Regions from separate parts of the Streptomyces viridosporus T7A genome, predicted to be linked through region 1. Evidence: riboswitches for the same ligand, from Rfam matches in the RefSeq annotation. Region 1 holds a riboswitch; the other holds the start of a gene.
The links. A riboswitch is a leader RNA that binds a small molecule or an ion and turns the genes downstream of it on or off. The one in region 1 is predicted to bind cyclic di-AMP.

Region 1 (3,881 bases):
CATGACCCGACCGTCCGCCCGCCACGTCCTGCCCGAGCTCACCGAACGCACGGCGTCCGGGCACCGGACGACGGATCCGTACGCCAAGCTGCTCCAGGAGCGGATCGTCCTTCTCGGCACCCCGATCGACGAGACCTCCGCGAACGACGTGATGGCCCAGTTCCTGTACCTGGAGCACCGGGCCCCGGACCGGGACATCTCGCTCTACGTCAACTCCCCGGGCGGCTCGTTCCACGCCATGTCGACGATCTACGACACGCTGCGCTTCGTCTCCTGCGACGTGGAGACGGTCTGCCTCGGCCGGGCCGAGGGGACCGCCGCGCTGCTGCTCGCCGCCGGCACCCCGGGCAAGCGGTGCGTGCTGCCCGGCGCCCGCCTGGTGCTCCGTCAGCCCGATCCGTCCGGGCCGCTGGAGGGCCGGGCGAGCGACCTCGCGGCCCGGGCCGAGGAGCTGGGCCGCATCCGGTCCCGGATGGAGGACATGCTCGTCCGGCACGCGGGCCGCACCCCGGAGCAGGCCCGGGCGGACCTCGAGCGGGACACTGTCCTCGACGCACGGGCGGCGGTGGACCACGGCCTGGCGGACCGGATCGTGCCCGACCGCAGGGGCGGGCACCCCGCCGACGACGCGAGGTGAGCCGTCGATGCTGCCCCCGGAACTCCCTCCGCTGCCCGCGCTGACCCGCGCGGAGGCCGAGTTGATCGACCGTTACCTCGAGGTCGTCGACCTGCTCGGCCGCATCAACCCCGCCTCGGACGGTGACACCTACCGCGGCCTGCGCGCCGCGCAGGCACTGGTCGGCAAGGCCGTCGCGCTGCGCGACGCGCTGACCGTGATGCACCGGCGCGGCGAGACCGAACTGCACTCCGCCACGCTGGGCCGGGCCCTGCGGGTGCTGGACGGCGAACGGCGCACGGCCCGGCTCATCCTGCCGCCGACCCCGGGCAGTTGACGCCCACCCCGGTCCGGGCGGCCGTCCCCGGCGAGGGCGCGTCCGGACCGGAGCCGAAACGGACCAAACGGCTTACCCCCATCCGGCGTAGATGCACCTGCTTTTTTCGGGGCGCCGAAGTTGCGCAACACGCGGGGCCAGTGGGCGGAATTGAGCATTCCGACGCTGGTCCGAGGCCTTTCGGGGCTCTTGACAGCGAACCGAACAGGAGACTGTCCACCCGAACGGATGAGTGGTGAGTAACAACACAAATCCCCGGTTCAGTTGGGATTTCGGGCCGGGCATGGGACAAGATCCCTGACTGACGACAAGACCCCGCCGCCGCGGCGGGGCGATCCGGGCGGACGCCGAATCCTGCCGCCGCCCGGATGACCGGTCGACAAGGAGTGGATCGGCAGGAGTGGAGGACCCAAGCACGACGGGTCGCCGGAACGCCAGTTCCGAGCAGCCCTTGGGGTGAAGCCGCACGTGTGCGGCCGGGCCACTTCGCCAGCCCGAATCCGACAGGTCATCCTTCACAGGCGGCTGACGAAGGGTTGCGCATGACTGCGCTCAATCGTGTCCCGTCTCTCATGGCCCGGGCCGGCACGGCCTCGGCCCTCACCCTGGCCGCCGTGGGCGGCTCGATCGTGGTCCCGGGAGCCGCCTCGGACGCGGCCGCCGCGAGCACGGCCACCAAGGCTCTGAACGTCGCCGCTTCCAAGAAGGGAGCGCCGTACCAGTGGGGCGCCACCGGACCGTCCCGGTTCGACTGCTCCGGGCTCACCCTGTACTCGTTCAAGAAGGCGGGCAAGACACTGCCGCGCACCGCCGCACAGCAGTACAACAAGACGAGCCACATCTCCGCCAAGAACCGCAAGGCCGGTGACCTGGTGTTCTTCCACTCGGGCCGCAGCATCTACCACGTCGGCATCTACGCGGGCAACGGCAAGATCTGGCACGCCCCGAAGACCGGGGACGTGGTGCGCCTGCAGAAGATCTGGACCAGCAGCGTCTGGTACGGCCGGGTCAAGTGATCCGCCGGGGGCGGCGGTGCCCCGACGCACCGCCGCCCCACCGGGCGTGACGCGGCCTCAGCCGGTCGCCCGTCACCTCGCCCGTCACCGTACGGGCCGGCATCGCCCCCGCACGCGACGGGACCCCGCCGCGACGAGCCGGCCGAGACTTCGCCGGGCCGTTCCAGAACCGCGGGTCACCCGGGCGGGCGTACGGATCCTCCTCGCCTTCCCGCTGCCGCTCGCGTTCACCTCACGCCCCGGCTCGCCCGGCACGGCGCGGCGCACGATCCCGGAACCACACAACCGGTGCCTCCGGGGCGGAACACCGGCCCACGGCGCCGTGTGGCCCCGCCGGATCGGCCGCGGCCCGTCCGGGCCCTTGCGCCGGCACCTCGCCGACCGTCCCCTCGCCGTGACGGCCCCTACGGTTCCTGCCGACCCGTCGTGACCGGCTCCGCGGCAGGCTCCGCGGTGGGTTCCGCGGCGGGAGGCAGGGTCCACGGCAGTTCGACGGAGACGGTCTTGCCCCCCTCACGCGTGGGGCGGATTCTGAGCCTCCCCCCGCATTCCGCGGTCAGGCAGCGGATGATGACCAGTCCGCGGCCGTTGTCCTGCTGCACCGCGGCGGGCAGCCGTTTGGGGAAACGCGGATGGCTGTCGGTGACACCGACGTGCAGCCGCTCGTCGCGGTCGAGGACCATGTCCACCGTGAAGGTGGGCGACTGCCCGAAGGTGTGCTGCACGGCGTTGGTGGCGAGTTCGGAGACGATCAGCCGGACGGTGTCGGACACGTCCGCGTCCGCCGGCATGCCCCACTCCGCCAGCACGTCCCTCACATGGGCACGGGCCGCGGAGACCGAGGCGGGATCGCTCGGCAGAGTGACGGATGCTTCCAGATGGTCTGCCATGGCGATGTCGTCCCTTTCCCACGGGAGCGCAGTCCGACACGGAGGGGATGGTTCGAGTACGGTCCCGCACTGGTGCTTCGCCGCCAGAGTGCCATCACCGCACGGCGCGGGGCGGCGATCCACCAAGATATGCATATATCTGTCGCCCGAAGCGGTGAACCCTGCGACGGAAGACCGTATCCGGGCGGCTCGGAAGGAGTAAGGAGAGTCCATGCAGCACGGTCCCGCGGTGCGCCGCCGGAAACTGGGCGCCGAACTGCGCACGCTGCGCGCTTCGGCGGGGCTCACCAGCGGCGAGGCGGCCCGGCTGGTGGGCTGGCACCAGTCGAAGGTGAGCCGCATCGAGACCGGCACGAGCGGAGTGAAACCGGCCGATGTCCGCTCGCTGCTCGACGCCTACGGCGTGACCGATCCGCAGCTGCGGGAACTGCTGCTGATGCTGTCGGGTTCCGGTGACGGCGACGGCCGTCACCACTGGTGGCACGCCTACCGCGGCGTCCTGCCGCCGACCTACCGGGACTTCATCAGCCTGGAGTCCCAGGCGAGCGCGATGCGCACCCTGGAGACCACGGTGATCCCCGGGCTGCTGCAGACGCCGGAGTACGCGCGGGCGGTGACCCAGGCCGCGCTGGAGGGCGCTTCGGAGGAGCGGCTGGACGCCCTGGTGGAGGTGCGGTTGGCCCGGCAGGACGTGCTGCGGGCGGACCCTCCGCTGGAGTTGAGCGCGGTCCTGGACGAGGCGGTGCTGCGCCGGGAGGTCGGGGGCCCCGGCGTGATGACCCGCCAGCTGGCGCGGCTGGTCGAGGCGGCCCGGCTGCCCCAGGTGCGGTTGCAGGTCCTGCCGTTCAGCGCGGGGGCGCACATCGGTGTCACCGGCCCTTTCGTCATTTTCTCATTTTTGCGCACTTCTGATCTGGACGTGGTTGTTCTCGACCACTTGACGAGTAGCCTCCACCTGGAGCGGAAAGAAGACCTCCGGGCCTACTCGGAGGCCTTCAACGCCCTTTCGATCCACGCCCTTT
Region 2 (3,881 bases), 3.3 Mb from region 1:
TGGCGGCCGAGCCGGCGCTCCTTGGCGAGGGTGGTCTTCAGGAACTTCGGCGACCGGGCGCGCAGCACCGACGCGTAGGTCTCGTAGCCCTTCTCCACGTCGATGACGTAGGTGGCGTGCTCCTCGGCCGCGTACGGCACGAACAGGGCCTGGCCGGCCTCCAGGTTGTCGAAGACGAAGCTCGACACCGAGCAGGCCCGCAGCAGTTCGCCCGTCTCCAGGCCGTGGCCGGGGCCGAGGACCGCGCCCTGGCAGTCCGACACCCCGAACCCGATGGCCCGGCCCTGCCCCCACGCGCCCCGCTCGTACGGCAGGAAGCCCGCCGGTTCCGCTCCGTCGTACAGCACCGCGACCCCGGCCCGCGGCCGCAACCGGCCCACGGCGACGGTGAACTCCGGTTCCATGAAAGGGCTGCGCGGTGCGTCCGTCGCGGCGCGCAGTTCCCGCCAGCGCTCCCGCTCCCCCTCGCCGAGCTCCTCGGGCCTCAGCACGCGCACGCGTCCACTGCTCACCTGACCCCCCGATCAAGTCCCCCCGGACACTTGGAAGGTACCGCCCGGGACCACGCGGACGGTAGAGAGCGGAGCATGTTGTCGCCAAACGGTGCAGAGGCCTTCAACCGGACGCCACCCGGCACCGGCGGGGCGGGGGCGGCCGCGGGCGTGGTGAATCGAGTAGGCGCGCGGTCCGTATTCTCTGATCATGGCCGCACCCACCGCATTCTCACTCGTCGCCACCGACCTGGACGGGACGCTGCTGCGCAGTGACGACACCCTCTCCGACCGGTCCCTCGCCGCGCTCGCGCGGGTGGCGCAGGCCGGCGCCCGGCACCTCGTGGTGACGGGGCGCCCGGCCCCCCGGGTGCGGTCGCTCCTGGAGGACCTCGGCGGCACGGGGCTCGCGGTGTGCGGACAGGGCGCACAGGTGTACGACGCCGACGCGGACCGGCTGCTGTGGTCCGTCACGCTGGACCGGGAGCTGGCGGAGACCGCGCTCGGCAAGATCGAGGCCGAGCTGGGCGAGGTGTACGCCGCGGTCGACCAGGACGGCGTCGACGGGCTGACCCTGATCGAGCCCGGCTACGTGATGCCGCACCCCACGCTCCCCGCCGTGCGGGTCGAGCGGCGCAGCGAGCTGTGGGACCGGCCGATCAGCAAGGTGCTGCTGCGCCACCCCGACCTGTCCGACGACGCGCTGGCGGCGGCGGCGCGCGCGGTGGTCGGTTCCCTGGCCACCGTCACCATGTCGGGGCCGGGGACCGTGGAGCTCCAGCCGTGCGGGGTCACCAAGGCGACCGGGCTGGCGCTGGCCGCCGACCACCTGGGGCTGGGTCCGGAGCGGACCGTCGCGTTCGGCGACATGCCGAACGACGTCCCCATGTTCGGCTGGGCGGCCCACGGCGTCGCCATGGCCAACGCCCATCCCGAGCTGAAGGCGGTGGCCGACGAGGTCACCACGTCGAACGAGGACGACGGCGTGGCCGTCGTCCTCGAGCGACTGTTCGGTGGGGCGGCCGTGCTCGGCCGTCAGCGGACGGCTCAGTACGCGCCGAAGACGTTGTCGATCGAGCCGTAGCGGTCGGCGGCGTAGTTGCAGGCCGCCGTGATGTTCGCGACCGGGTCGTACGGGTCGAAGGTGGTGCCGGGCACGTGGTACGCCCGGAAGGTCGGGTCGATGACCTGCAGCAGGCCCTTCGACGGGGTGCCCTTGGCCGCGTTGGAGTCCCAGAGGTTGACGGCGTTGGGGTTGCCGGAGGACTCGCGCATGACGTTGCGGTGGATGCCCTCGTAGGAGCCCGGGATGCCGTGCTGCGCCATGATCGACAGCGACTCGCGGATCCAGCCGTCGAGGTTGTTCGCGTACGTCGTCGTGGAGGCGGCGGTCGTGGCTGCGGCGGGCGCGGCGGACGGCGTGGTGGCCGCGGAGGCGTTGGTCGCGCCGAACAGCGGGAGGGCGATCGCGGCGATGCCGGTGACGGCGAGGGAGCGGGCGAGGCGGCGGCTGCCGAAGCGGCGGAGCTGACCGGATGCAGGCATGTCTGGGTTCCTCTCCTACGCCTGCGAGGTGAGCTGTCGGGTTCGGGCGGGAGAGTGCCCGGCCGTGCCCCTGCGGGCATGGCTTCACCCCTAGCCGTTCCGGCGTGTGGCCGGCCCGGCGACTTACCTGGGTCCCCCGCTCCTGCCGTGCGTGAGTGAGTTCGTCGTCGGTGGGTGCGGGCGGTGGCAGGATTCGGCGTCCGCCCGACAGGCCGGGAACGTATGCGAGAGCACATGCCGGGAACAAGTGCGGACGCCACAGAACGAGCCGTTTGATCTTGTGTGGGGCGTTTTGGTGCGGTTGATCCTTTGCGGGCGCCAAGGCTCAACTCGGTTGCGGGCAAAGGGAGGACGCCGGTGCCGCCGGAGGGGCGGACGGGTGCGCGGCGCGTGACCGACCTCACGGGCCGGACGGCCGAGCCGCATTTCGCGCAAAGGGGAATTCGCTTGCCGATTACGGCAAATCGGGCACCGGGGGCGGCAGGATGGGGGAGTGGCGGACAGGACGGGGCGCGGCCCGGAATGCGGCCCGGAATGTGGCCCGGAGCACGGTCCGGGGCGTGGACGACTCTGCCCGGGAAAGACGATGAATGTCCGTGGTGATCAAACGATCAAAAATCCGTCGGTTTCGATCTCGTACCGCCCGTCCTGTAACGCCGGGCGCTGGCGGTGATCGAAACATGACCGGATACGCTGACTCGAGTGAGGGCAGCGACCTATCGACAAACCGTGTAACCGCCACCAGACACCAGCAGACAGGAGACCCCTCGTGACCGTCGTCGGGCCGTTCGGGCTGAGCGTGCGGGACCAGGCTCTGGAAGCCGATGTCCAGGCCGGATTGACGGCTGTCGAGGAGGGGCTGCTCGAGGCCACCAAGAGTGAGGTGCCCTTCATCACGGAGGCCGCCCAGCACCTGGTGCGGGCCGGTGGCAAGCGCTTCCGCCCGCTGCTCGTGATGCTCTCCGCCCAGTTCGGCGACCCCTACGCGCCCGGCGTCGTGCCGTCGGCCGTGGTCGTGGAGCTGACCCACCTGGCCACGCTGTACCACGACGACGTCATGGACGAGGCCGAGGTGCGGCGCGGCGTGGCCAGCGCGAACGCCCGCTGGGACAACTCCGTCGCGGTCCTCACCGGCGACTTCCTCTTCTCGCGGGCCTCGCACATCCTGGCCGACCTCGGCCCGGAGGCGGTGCGGGTGCAGGCCGAGGCGTTCGAGCGGCTGGTCACCGGGCAGATCCTGGAGACCGCGGGACCGCAGGACGGCCGGGACCCGGTCGACCACTACCTGGACGTGCTCGGCGGCAAGACCGGCTCGCTGGTCGCGGTCTCCTGCCGGTTCGGCGCGATGATGTCCGGCACCGACGAGACGGTCGTGGACGTGCTCACCCAGTACGGTGAGCGGCTCGGCGTCGCCTTCCAGCTCGCCGACGACGTCCTGGACATCGCCTCCGACTCCCACGAGTCCGGCAAGACCCCCGGCACGGACCTGCGCGAGGGCATCGCCACGCTGCCCGTGCTGCGGCTGCGCGAGCGGGCGGCCCGGCTGGGGCTGGCCGAGGACGTCGCCCTGTGCGAGCTGCTCGACTCCGACCTCACCGACGACGCCCGGCACGCCGAGGCGCTGCGGCTGCTGCGCGCCCACCCGGCCCTGGAGCAGGCCCGCCGGGACACCGTGCGCTACGCCGAGGAGGCCCGCGCGGCGCTGGCCCCGCTGCCGGAGTGCGACGCGAAGGCGGCGCTGGTGGAGCTGTGCGACGCGGTGGTGCACCGGGCGGGCTGAGCCGCCGGCGACGGCACGACCGGGCCCGGTCCGCCGTCGCTCCCGGGGTCGCCCCCTACTGGTCG

Region 2: it holds a riboswitch for cyclic di-AMP, as region 1 does, so the genes downstream of both, CP969_RS22685 (transglycosylase SLT domain-containing protein) here and CP969_RS07290 (C40 family peptidase) in region 1, are expected to answer to the same signal.

The regions. Positions count from the first base shown of each region.
Region 1 is NZ_CP023700.1:1,549,933-1,553,813, forward strand. It holds gene CP969_RS07280 (ATP-dependent Clp protease proteolytic subunit) at 2-637, shown strand; gene CP969_RS07285 (hypothetical protein) at 645-953, shown strand; cyclic di-AMP (ydaO/yuaA leader) riboswitch at 1,289-1,492, shown strand; gene CP969_RS07290 (C40 family peptidase) at 1,496-1,969, shown strand; gene CP969_RS07295 (ATP-binding protein) at 2,374-2,859, opposite strand; gene CP969_RS07300 (helix-turn-helix domain-containing protein) at 3,071-3,881, shown strand, end outside.
Region 2 is NZ_CP023700.1:4,878,880-4,882,760, forward strand. It holds gene CP969_RS22675 (GNAT family N-acetyltransferase) at 1-512, opposite strand, end outside; gene CP969_RS22680 (HAD family hydrolase) at 703-1,575, shown strand; gene CP969_RS22685 (transglycosylase SLT domain-containing protein) at 1,539-2,036, opposite strand; cyclic di-AMP (ydaO/yuaA leader) riboswitch at 2,040-2,204, opposite strand; gene CP969_RS22690 (polyprenyl synthetase family protein) at 2,806-3,816, shown strand.